2 regions of the Venatorbacter sp. C2-1 genome follow, and region 1 is predicted to be linked to the other one. Evidence: predicted binding sites of a transcription regulator. Region 1 holds the regulator's gene; the other holds the start of a gene.

Region 1 (5,546 bases):
CATGCTTACCAACGGTCGTCTGGAAACCTTACTGACCGCTCTGGATGGTGCCACCAAGACGCGCCGTATTATTGCTCAGAACATCGGCTGGGCTTTGCTGTACAATCTCATCGCATTACCGGTGGCAGCGGCAGGTTTTGTTCCGCCCTGGGCCGCTGCGATTGGCATGTCATTCAGTTCGTTACTGGTGGTCACCAACGCCCTGCGCCTGAATCGCCTGCCGGCTCCTGACTCCTCTGAGGTTTGATCGATGGATATCATTTACATCCTGGTACCGCTGTCTTTACTGCTGATCGGCATTGCCGTGCTGATCTTTTTCTGGGCGGTGAAGAGCGGCCAGTTTGAAGACATGGAGTCCCCCGCCCACCGCATTCTGTTTGATGACGATGAGCCGATAAATCGCCGTCAGGACGACAGCGATCAAACCCCATCTGACAAGCCATGATTGAACCCCTGTCGCTGCTGACCGCCTTTCTGCTCGGCCTGTTTGGCTCCAGCCACTGTCTGGTGATGTGCGGGGGTATTGCTGCGGCTATTGGCAGCAGCGCTGGAACTCAGCGTGTCCGGGTGACGCTGCTGTTTAACACCGGGCGCATACTGAGCTACAGCATCGCCGGGCTGATAGTCGCCAGCGCAGGTCTGTGGCTGCAGAGCCAGCACCAGTGGCTGATGCTGATCTTGCGGACACTGGCCGCGCTGATGCTGATACTGATGGGGCTCTATATTGCCCGCTGGTCACTGATGCTGACCCGTATTGAGCAACTGGGCCAGGGAATCTGGAAACACCTGCAGCCTCTGACCCGCCGTTTTATGCAATCTCCGCGTGCGATTGATCGTCTGTGGCTGGGCATGCTCTGGGGCTGGTTGCCCTGCGGCCTGATTTACAGCACGCTGAGCTGGGTTGCCGCAAATGGCCAGCCTTTGCTGGGAGCCGCTGCGATGTTCGCCTTTGGTCTGGGTACCCTGCCAGCCCTGTTTGCCAGCACACTGGCGGCCAATGTACTGACGCCGTTTCTGAGCAACAACCGCGTGCGTCAGGTTGCCGGGGGATTACTGATCGGATTTGGTTTGTGGACGGCAGCATCGGTCTGGTTACTTTCTTGACAGATCGCGCGCTAATGCCGAACATAGCCGCAACTGCTGCACTTGTTACTTACTCCGACACCGGGGTTTCACTCAGGAATCAGTCATGAAAACGACACATGTTGCGCCTGCTCCACTGCGGGGCACTCAACCACACTGCCAGACCTGCTCACTGAATGCGTTGTGTCTGCCATTGTCCCTGAACGATTCCGATATGGAGCGCCTCGACGATATCATCCGCCGTGGCCGTCCGATCCAGAAAGGTCAGCTGCTGTTCCAGCAGGGCGAAGCGTTTCAATCCGTATTTGCCGTTCGCACCGGAGCCCTGAAAACCTACACTCTGGCGAGTAACGGTGAAGAACAGATTACCGGTTTTCACCTGGCCTCTGAGCTGGTTGGCCTGGCCGGTTATGATAACGGCAACTATCCGTTAACCGCCAAAGCGCTGGAAACCACCACCGTCTGTGAAATTCCGCTGCAGCAACTCGACAGTCTGGCCGATGACCTGCCGGATCTGCGTAAGCAGCTGATGCGTACCATGGGCACCGAAATCCGTCATGATCAGAACATGATGTTGCTGCTCAGCAAGAAAAACGCCGAAGAACGCGTAGCCTCTTTCCTGATTGATATTTCCCAGCGTTATTCCCGTCGTGGTTTTTCGGCCAGTCATTTCCGCCTGCCGATGTCGCGGGTGGATATCAGTAACTATCTGGGCCTCGCGGTAGAAACCATCAGCCGCGTGTTTACCCGCTTCCAGAAGAACGGCCTGATCGAAACCCAGGGTAAAGAAGTGATTCTGCAGGACCCCGATATGCTGTATGAACTGGCCGGCCTGAATACTGAAAAAGAGTGTGCCGCTCACCCGCAAGAGTAAGCCGCTCACCCGTAAGCAAAAAAACCGGCCAGAGGCCGGTTTTTTTATGCCTGCCCTCTTATGCCTGTTTTCTGCTTATGAACACTTATGCAACGCCCTCTGGTACGGGAAATGCTTTTACCAGAATAAAGGCTGAACAGACGTTATTTTTCTGGCGCCGGTATCCAGGCTATCTATTGGCAATTGGTATAAAACCGCAGCAGATAAAATAATCTGATCTAAGATTGCAGAAACAGCGTCATTCAGCCGATATGACGTATAAGGAGGTGACCATGGGCATCTGCGCAAATGAACTGACCCGCTGGGTAATCCAGCCAACCCTGCAACGCATCGGGGTTAGTAACCCGATGGCCAGCACCCTGCTGCTGGCAACTGCGGCTCAAGAATCGGCTCTTGGATCGCATCTCAAAGCCGCCGGTCAACGGGCTCTCGGCATTTACCGCATTCACAGCCTGACCCACCGCCATGTATGGGACGCTTATCTGGCACAACAGCCTGAACTGGCCAGCACCGTGCGCGGCCTTGCCAGCCAGCATGATTTTCTCAGTCACCCTCATGCCGAGCTGACCACCAATCTGTCTTATGCCACCGCCATTGCCTGGTTTATCTATGCCCGCAATGATGATTTTGTTCTGCCCGCCGATGCAACCGCAGAACAGCTCGCACGTCTGTGGAAACGTTTTTACCATCCCCGCAGTGGTGTCAGCATTGAAGAGTTCTGTGCCAGTCTCGGTGCCGCCACCGCCCTGCTCGACCGTGCAGCCTGAGCAGGCGTACCTTTTCTCAAAGTCCCCGAACAACATTCCTTTTTAACTGCCTGACCTGCGCAGGCGGTTCCTTCACCCGATGCATTCTGCTATAAAGCGGGCGCAATTATTCAGGGTGTTTTTATGATCGAATCCGCTGCCGAGCGCAAAGAGCAACTCGAGTTCAACAAACTGCAGAAGCGCCTGCGCCGCAATGTCGGCAAGGCCATCGAAGACTACCGCATGATCGAAGACGGCGATAAGGTCATGGTTTGCCTGTCCGGCGGTAAAGATTCGTACACCATGCTCGATATTCTGCTGAGTCTGCAGAAAAGCGCACCGATTCACTTTGATATCGTGGCGGTGAATATGGATCAGAAGCAGCCCGGATTTCCTGAACATGTGCTGCCGGAGTATCTGAGCCAGCTGGGTATTGAGTATCACATCGTCGAGAAAGATACCTACAGCGTAGTGAAAGAAATTATTCCGGAAGGTAAAACCACCTGCAGCCTGTGCTCCCGTCTGCGTCGTGGCACCCTGTATGGCTTTGCCGAGAGTATTGGCGCCAATAAAATCGCTCTTGGTCACCATCGTGACGACATCATCGAAACCCTGTTCCTCAATATGTTCCATGGTGGCAAGCTCAAGGCCATGCCGCCGAAACTGCTGAGTGACGACCAGAAACACGTACTGATCCGTCCGCTGGCTTATTGCAAAGAAAAAGACATCGAGAAATTTTCCCAGGCACGGGGCTTCCCGATCATTCCGTGCAACCTGTGTGGCTCACAGGAAAACCTGCAACGTCAGAATATTAAGATGATGCTGGAACAGTGGGACAAGGAGCAGCCGGGACGCAGTGAAAATATCTTTGCCGCTATCTGTAATGTGGCGCCGTCACAATTGGGCGATACGCAGCTGTTTGATTTTGTCACCCTGCAGGATAAGCAGGACAAAGGTCATCTGTTTACCCGTCTGGATGTGGTTCAGATCGACTGATCTGACTGCTCTTTTTGGCTGGCAAAAGAAAAGGCGGTCATAAACCGCCTTGCAACATGCTGGTGACCAGCAGCTGATAATCCCCCGGCCCTTTCACAATAAACTCCATCTTATAACGCCGGTCGGTAATGATGGATTCGGCCATTGCCGTCAGGTGACAAGCATCAGGACTCAGTTGCGGCTGTGGCATCTGCAGATGAACCTGATACTGTCCTTCCAGCTCTTCTACCCGCACCGTTGAGATCGCCTGAGTTTCACTGCCGGCAATGCCTTTACGGATCCACTGCAGATAAATGCCATGCGGGCCTTTCACACTAGTACGGACAACGCGGATGTACCCCTCTCCGGCGTCAGACTTCCACGGGCAGACCCGCTGTACCTGATCAATCCAGACCGGCATTTTATAGACGCCGGCAAAGGGCCAGGTTTCGCCTTCGGCGGCTGCTTCGTTCTGCATCCCGGCGTCGGTGGCCAAGGCTGTCAACGTCAGAAAAGCCAACAGCAAAGCCATGATCGTGCGTACTGATATCATAATGATCCTCCTGCCATTAAGCCTAGCAGAGGTCAGCTTTCATGCTGTTGCAGAAGGCAGATACATCAGGCGGAGAAAACGGCCTGATTACTGCCGCCGGCATCCCATTCAGGGCGCTGGTAAGATACGCTGAGGATGTAAAAGGTTTCTTCTCCTTTCGGCAGGCGTACGGTCACTTCATCATCGACACGTTTTCCCAGTAATCCCCGCGCCAACGGCGCATCAACGCTGATATAGCCGCGTTTGAGATCAATTTCATCCTCGCCCACCAGACGGTAGCGATGAACCTCGCCATCATCGTCTTCAAGTTCCAGCCAGGCGCCAAAAAAAACTTTCTGCGGATCAGCCGGCAGACGATCGACCACCGTCAGAATCTCCAGACGCTTCAGCAGGAAACGGACGCGACTGTCGATCTGGCGTAATCGGCGTTTACCATAGATGTATTCCGCATTTTCCGAGCGATCCCCCAGCTTGGCGGCATCTGAAACTTCCTGCGTCACTTTTGGACGCTCAGTGCGCCACAGGTAATCATATTCCCGGCGTAAGGCCTGCTCCCCCTCCGGGGTAATCAGATGGCTGCGTTTCGGCAGCGGCTTTTTTTCCTTCTCACTCATAAACAACGGCCTGTACCAAAAGATTTCATGGTTTCGCAACACAGTCATGTCAGGGTGTCAGCATGGGCATGCCTGAACAACAACGTACAGCATTCCTCCAGAACCGGGAAAACCGGCAAAAACATCCGGGTGATGATGCAGAATGATCAAACGCAGTTTTAAAATGGTGACCGGTATTCTGCTGTTGCTGCTGGGAATTATTATTACGCCAATGCCGATTCCGCTTGGCATTATCCTGATCATTCTGGGCCTGTCTATGCTGGTATCGACTATCCCCAGAGTGCGCACATTTCTGCAGTTTCTGCGCCGTCGTTATCACGTGTTTTCGCACAAGCTGAACAGCATTAAACATCGCCTGCCGGCATTTGCGCGCCAGCTGATTGAAGATACCGACCCGGACCAGCCCTGAGGCCTCCCCGGTAAACCACCCTGTGCTAGCATAAGAGCATGAACTCAGATGCCCTTTCTCCTCTGGCGGCCAGCAACAGCGCCATCGACGATTTCGCTCCCCTGCTTGAACTGCTGAGCCTGTATCTGGCCGACGGCCAGAGCCACAGCGAATACGACGTGCTGTGCTGGCTGCAGGCACCCGAACAGGGAATTTTCCGCCCCGACGCTCTGCGCGATTCACTCACCATGTTCCGCAGCCATTTTATTCTGATGCATTGCCTCTACCGCCTGCAGCAGCAATGGGCTGATGA
Region 2 (5,546 bases), 1.8 Mb from region 1:
GCTTTTGAATACATAAGTCGGCGTGTTTGTGCCGATTTTGCCGATCGGCCGAACCTCGGCCAGTGTTGCTTTATTGTTGCCATTGCAGGCCGCCAGCACTATGGCTGAGGCGATAAAGATGAGGTGTTTCATTTCAGTCCCTGAAAAAAGTAACAGGGACGGAGTTTATTAATATCGGAGTCATTTATCGAGATAAATGCCGACTTTTCTGTTATTGAGCAGGCAGAGGTTGATTGTTCTGCAACAGCGAGTGTCGCTCTCCTCCTTCGTTAAGTACCGACCAGATCGCAGCTTTCTGACCCTGACTGAACATCAGCAGGCTCTCGTCACGGGCCAGTGACATATAGTTCATAAACATATCGGCGCTGCCGCAGGTTGAACTTGGGTGGGAGGGGTTCAGGCCGCCGTAATTGCTGCTGCTCAGTGGTGTATCACTGATGCCGTCATCAACGTTACAGCTCTCCTGCTCACCGGCGATGTGTTTCAGCCCCAGCCAGTGGCCGACTTCGTGGGCGGTGGTTTTGCCCAGATGCAGCCCCTGCTCCAGTGGCGGTTCTGTGCCAAAGGCCAAAGTGGCAATAAGCACACCATCTTCTTCCGCCGGGTCGCCGGGCAGGCTGGCGCGTCCGGCCAGCCCAACTCTGCCATGGTGGTCGCGCATATCACTGACCCAGATATTGAGATAGCGCTCCCGTGGCCAGGGGTCTTTACCACCTAAAGCGCTGTAATGCAGATAGCGATAACCCCAGCGGTATTCCTCCGGTGCCAGCTCAATATTCTGCGTGGTGCGGGTAATGCCGGTGGTTGGTTGCCCCTGCGGGTCGGTTGTGGCCAGTTCAAAGCGGATCTGCATATCGGCGATAAATGGCTGAAACTCTGCCGGCACCTGGCTCAGGTCATCATTCTGGCGGTTGAATGCACGGTTCAGTGCGGCTATCTGCGAGTGAACTTTAGCAACGCTGATACGGCTGTCATCAGACGCGGGATGCTCCATGATATGAACCACCACCGGGATGGTCAGGCCGGCGACAGGCGTGTCGGGGTTTTCTGGCTGTGGCGTAGGGCTCTGGGATGAGTTATTGTCGCCGCCGCAGGCACTGAGCAGCGATAGCAGCAGTAAGAGGATTCCCTTCTTCATTGGTTGTTCCGGACAAAAGCAAAAGGGGCAGCCTATGCGTGTGAAGGGCGAATGCAAATGGCTATTGATAGAACTCTGTGTACCCTTCGGAGGCATAAACGTCAGGATGCCACGGGGCGTCTGAGAGTGGCGCTCAGGCAGCATTAAGTAAGTCATCACTTTCTTACGTAAGCCTGACAAATCCTGACGTTGGGACTCGCGCAGCTCAAACTGGCGCGGGATTCAGCCTTTGCCTGACCTGCATCATACCTATTGGTCGAATTATTCTCGTTTTGCCCCCCGGTTTCGGTTGAAGCTGAAGGGTCGAGCCAATATAATCACCGCGCCTTAAAATAGGCTGTTGCAGATTTTTGACCAATTGTGGGGCTAAGGATGACAGGCATACCGCGTCCTCCGGCCTACCGGATCGTGATTTTACAACTGATCCTGACGGTTCTGGCCGCATTGGTTGCCTGGTTGCATAGCGATGTAGCCGCCAAGTCGGCATTGTTGGGGGGCTTAACCTGCGCCCTGCCTAATGCGTACTTTGTCTGGCGTGCGTTCCGTTATAGCGGAGCCCGGTCTTCTGTACAGATCGTACAGTCGTTTTACCAGGGGGAATCCTGGAAATTTGTGCTGACGGCGCTGAGTTTTGCTGTGATTTTTCAGCGCGTCGAGCCTCTGAATGTTCTGGCACTGTTTGCTGCGTTCATAACAGTGCAGCTGGGCCATCTGGCCGCAGCAAAGATAGCTAATTTATAAACCTTTGGAATTGAGAGTGAACAATGGCTGGTAACTCCCAAGAGTATATCTCGCACCATTTAACCAATCTGACCTACGGCAAACTGCCTGCTGGTTATGTTCGTCATAATGCGGATGGTACTGAAACTGAACTGACTGAAGCGACCTGGACTATGGCTCACAGCGGCCAGGAAGCAGCAGATATGGGCTTTTCTGCGGTACACGTGGATTCCCTTGGCTGGTCTTTCGGTCTCGGCGCTATGCTGATGTTTTTGTTCTGGCGTGCTGCCAAAAAGGCCACCACTGCGGTGCCTACCGGCTTCCAGAACTTCGTGGAAATGATCGTCGAGTTTATCGACAACACCGTTAAAGAAGCATTCCATGGCAAAAATGCACTGGTTGCTCCTCTTTCCCTGACTATTTTTACCTGGGTCTTCATGATGAACTTCATGGATTTGATCCCGGTTGACGTGCTGCCAACCATTTTTGGTGCTTTGGGCGTTCACTACATGAAGGTTGTTCCTTCTACTGACGTGAACATCACCCTGGGTATGGCTCTGACTGTTTTTGCCATGATGATTTTCTACTCCATCAAGGTTAAAGGTATCGGCGGTTTTGTGGGCGAGCTGACGCTGCACCCATTCAATGCGAAAAACCCTGTTGTCCAGGCGCTGTTCATTCCGGTTAACTTCTTCCTGGAATCGATCGCACTGATCGCTAAGCCGATCTCTCTGGCACTGCGTTTGTTCGGTAACATGTATGCCGGTGAGATGATCTTCATCTTGATCGCGCTGATGTTCTCTGCTGGTGCTTTCCTCGGTCTGCTGGGCGGTGTCCTGCAGTGGGCCTGGGCTGTTTTCCACATTTTGGTGATCACACTGCAAGCGTTCATTTTCATGATGTTGACCATCGTGTATCTGAGCATGGCGCACGAAGATCATTAATTTTTTTAACCCTTAACTCACTAACTTAACTTCTATATTTGGAGATAACTATGGAACAAGGTCTGGTATTCCTGGCTGCGGCTCTGATGATCGGTCTGGGTGCTCTGGGCACAGCAATCGGTTTTGGTCTGCTGGGTGGTCGTCTGCTGGAAGGTACTGCTCGTCAGCCTGAACTGGGTCCAATGCTGCAAGGTAAAATGTTCCTGATCGCTGGTCTGTTGGACGCCGTGCCAATGATCGGTGTTGGTCTGGGTCTGTACCTGATGTTCGCTGCCTAAGGGTTCATGTAACAACGAACTTCCTTAATCAATGAACATGAGGGCTCTGGCGTGAACATTAACGCGACTCTGATCGGCCAGATCATCACTTTCGCTATCTTCGTGTGGTTCTGCATGAAGTTTGTATGGCCTCACCTGCTGGGTGCTATGCAAGAACGCGAAAAGAAAATTGCCGATGGTCTGGACGCAGCTAACCGTGCCGAACGTGACCTGGAACTGGCTCAGGAAAAAGCCGCTTCCCAGCTGCGTGAAAGTAAAGAAAAAGCTGCTGAAATCATCGAACAGGCTAACAAACGCGCTAACCAAATCGTCGACGAAGCTAAAGAAGCTGCTCGCGCCGAAGGTGAGCGTCTGGTAGCTGCTGCTCAAGCTGAAGTTGAGCAAGAGGTGAACCGCGCTAAAGAAGTTCTGCGCAAGCAGGTGTCTGAGCTGGCCGTGGCCGGTGCAGCCAAAATTCTTGGTAAGTCAGTTGATGCGGCCGCTCACTCTGAGCTGCTGAACCAATTAGCTGACGAGCTGTAAGCGAGGTTTCCATGGCTGAATTAACAACTCTCGCTCGGCCATACGCCAAAGCGGTGTTTGCTGAAGCAAGTGAGAAAGGTGCATTGGACGCCTGGTCTGCGGACCTGGCATTACTGGCAGCCTGTGTTGCCGATGCCGATATGGCAAAAGTACTGGTGCATCCGTCTCTGACTGCGCAACAGCAGGCACAGGCTTTAACCGACGTATGTGGCGACAAGCTGAATGAAGCAGCCAAAAACCTGGTAGCCGTTCTGGCGGAAAACAAGCGCCTGATGCTGGTGCCTGAAATCGCAGCTCTGTATGAAGAGCTGAAAGCCCAGTTGCAGAACACGGTTGACGTAGTCGTCACCTCCGCGTTCGAACTGAGCAATGAGCAGGCCGATAAACTGGCACAGGCCCTTAAAGCCAAACTGCAGTGTGATGTACGTTTGACCAGCGAAGTCGATGAGTCTCTCATCGGTGGCGCCATCATTCGTGCCGGGGACTTGGTAATCGACGGCTCCGTAACCGGTAAGCTGTCAAAATTAGCCGAAGCGATGAAATCCTAGTTTGAGGGACGATGCATGCAGCAACTGAATCCATCTGAGATCAGTGAAGTCATCAAAAAACGCATCGAAAATCTCGATGTGACTTCACAAGCCCAGAACGAGGGCACCGTCGTATCTGTATCTGACGGTATCGTTCGTATTCACGGTCTGGCTGACGCCATGTACGGTGAAATGATTGAATTTGAAGGCGGCGTATACGGCCTGGCAATGAACCTGGAGCGTGACTCCGTTGGTGCCGTTGTTCTGGGCGAATACAAAGGTCTGGCTGAAGGTCAGACTGCCAAATGTACTGGCCGTATTCTGGAAGTACCAGTTGGTGAAGCCCTGCTGGGTCGCGTAGTCGACACTCTGGGTAACCCGATCGACGGTAAAGGTCCGATCGAAACCAACCTGACTGCTCCGATTGAACGTGTTGCGCCTGGCGTAATTGCACGTCAATCCGTTGATCAGCCAGTTGAAACTGGTTACAAAGCGGTTGACTCCATGGTGCCGGTAGGCCGTGGCCAGCGTGAGCTGATCATTGGTGACCGTCAGACTGGTAAAACTGCGATGGCTATCGACGCCATCATCAACCAGAAAGGCTCTGGTATTAAGTGTATCTACGTTGCTATCGGTCAGAAGCAATCTTCTATCGCTAACGTAGTACGCAAACTGGAAGAACACGGCGCGATGGAACACACCATCATCGTCGCGGCAGGCGCGTCAGACCCGGCAGCAATGCTGTTCCTGGCTCCTTACGCCGGTTGTGCGATGGGTGAATACTTCCTGGATCGTGGTGAAGACGCTCTGATCGTTTATGACGATCTGACCAAGCAAGCATGGGCATATCGTCAGATCTCCCTGCTGCTGAAGCGCCCACCAGGCCGTGAAGCTTACCCAGGTGACGTATTCTACCTGCACTCCCGTCTGCTGGAGCGCGCATGTCGCGTTAACCCAACTTACGTTGAGCGCATGACTAACGGTGAAGTGACAGGCAAAACCGGTTCTTTGACCGCTCTGCCAATCATTGAGACTCAGGGCGGTGACGTTTCGGCGTTCGTACCGACCAACGTGATCTCTATTACTGACGGTCAGATCTTCCTGGAAACCAACCTGTTCAACTCCGGTATCCGTCCGGCGATGAACGCGGGTATCTCTGTATCCCGTGTAGGTGGTGCTGCACAGACCAAGATCATCAAGAAACTGGGCGGTGGTATCCGTCTGGCTCTGGCTCAGTACCGTGAACTGGCGGCTTTCGCTCAGTTTGCATCGGACCTGGACGAAGCGACTCGCGAACAGTTGGAACACGGCCGTGCCGTTACCGAACTGATGAAGCAGAAGCAGTACGCGCCAATGTCCACCGCTGAGATGGGTCTGGTGATCTACGCTGCGACTGAAGGCTTCCTGAAAGACGTTG

What was found. The regulator FNR, encoded in region 1, switches genes on or off when oxygen is low (the NO sensors DNR and NnrR bind a similar motif). The targets are predictions, from matches to a motif close to TTGATNTANATCAA.
Region 2: MT343_RS19315 (M43 family zinc metalloprotease) is a predicted target of FNR. The motif match lies at 1,372-1,385, and genes of this name have one in related genera.

Annotation. Positions count from the first base shown of each region.
Region 1 covers NZ_CP094879.1:2,467,442-2,472,987, forward strand. Annotated here, with positions in the region: gene MT343_RS10880 (heavy metal translocating P-type ATPase) at 1-247, shown strand, start outside; gene ccoS (cbb3-type cytochrome oxidase assembly protein CcoS) at 251-445, shown strand; gene MT343_RS10890 (sulfite exporter TauE/SafE family protein) at 442-1,104, shown strand; gene fnr (fumarate/nitrate reduction transcriptional regulator Fnr) at 1,190-1,957, shown strand; gene MT343_RS10900 (hypothetical protein) at 2,230-2,724, shown strand; gene ttcA (tRNA 2-thiocytidine(32) synthetase TtcA) at 2,848-3,699, shown strand; gene MT343_RS10910 (hypothetical protein) at 3,737-4,231, opposite strand; gene greB (transcription elongation factor GreB) at 4,297-4,845, opposite strand; gene MT343_RS10920 (PGPGW domain-containing protein) at 4,988-5,254, shown strand; gene MT343_RS10925 (DNA-J related domain-containing protein) at 5,293-5,546, shown strand, end outside.
Region 2 covers NZ_CP094879.1:4,271,640-4,277,185, reverse strand. Annotated here, with positions in the region: gene MT343_RS19320 (hypothetical protein) at 1-132, opposite strand, end outside; gene MT343_RS19315 (M43 family zinc metalloprotease) at 212-1,138, opposite strand; gene MT343_RS19310 (F0F1 ATP synthase subunit I) at 1,511-1,879, shown strand; gene atpB (F0F1 ATP synthase subunit A) at 1,903-2,802, shown strand; gene atpE (F0F1 ATP synthase subunit C) at 2,853-3,080, shown strand; gene MT343_RS19295 (F0F1 ATP synthase subunit B) at 3,132-3,602, shown strand; gene MT343_RS19290 (F0F1 ATP synthase subunit delta) at 3,614-4,150, shown strand; gene atpA (F0F1 ATP synthase subunit alpha) at 4,166-5,546, shown strand, end outside.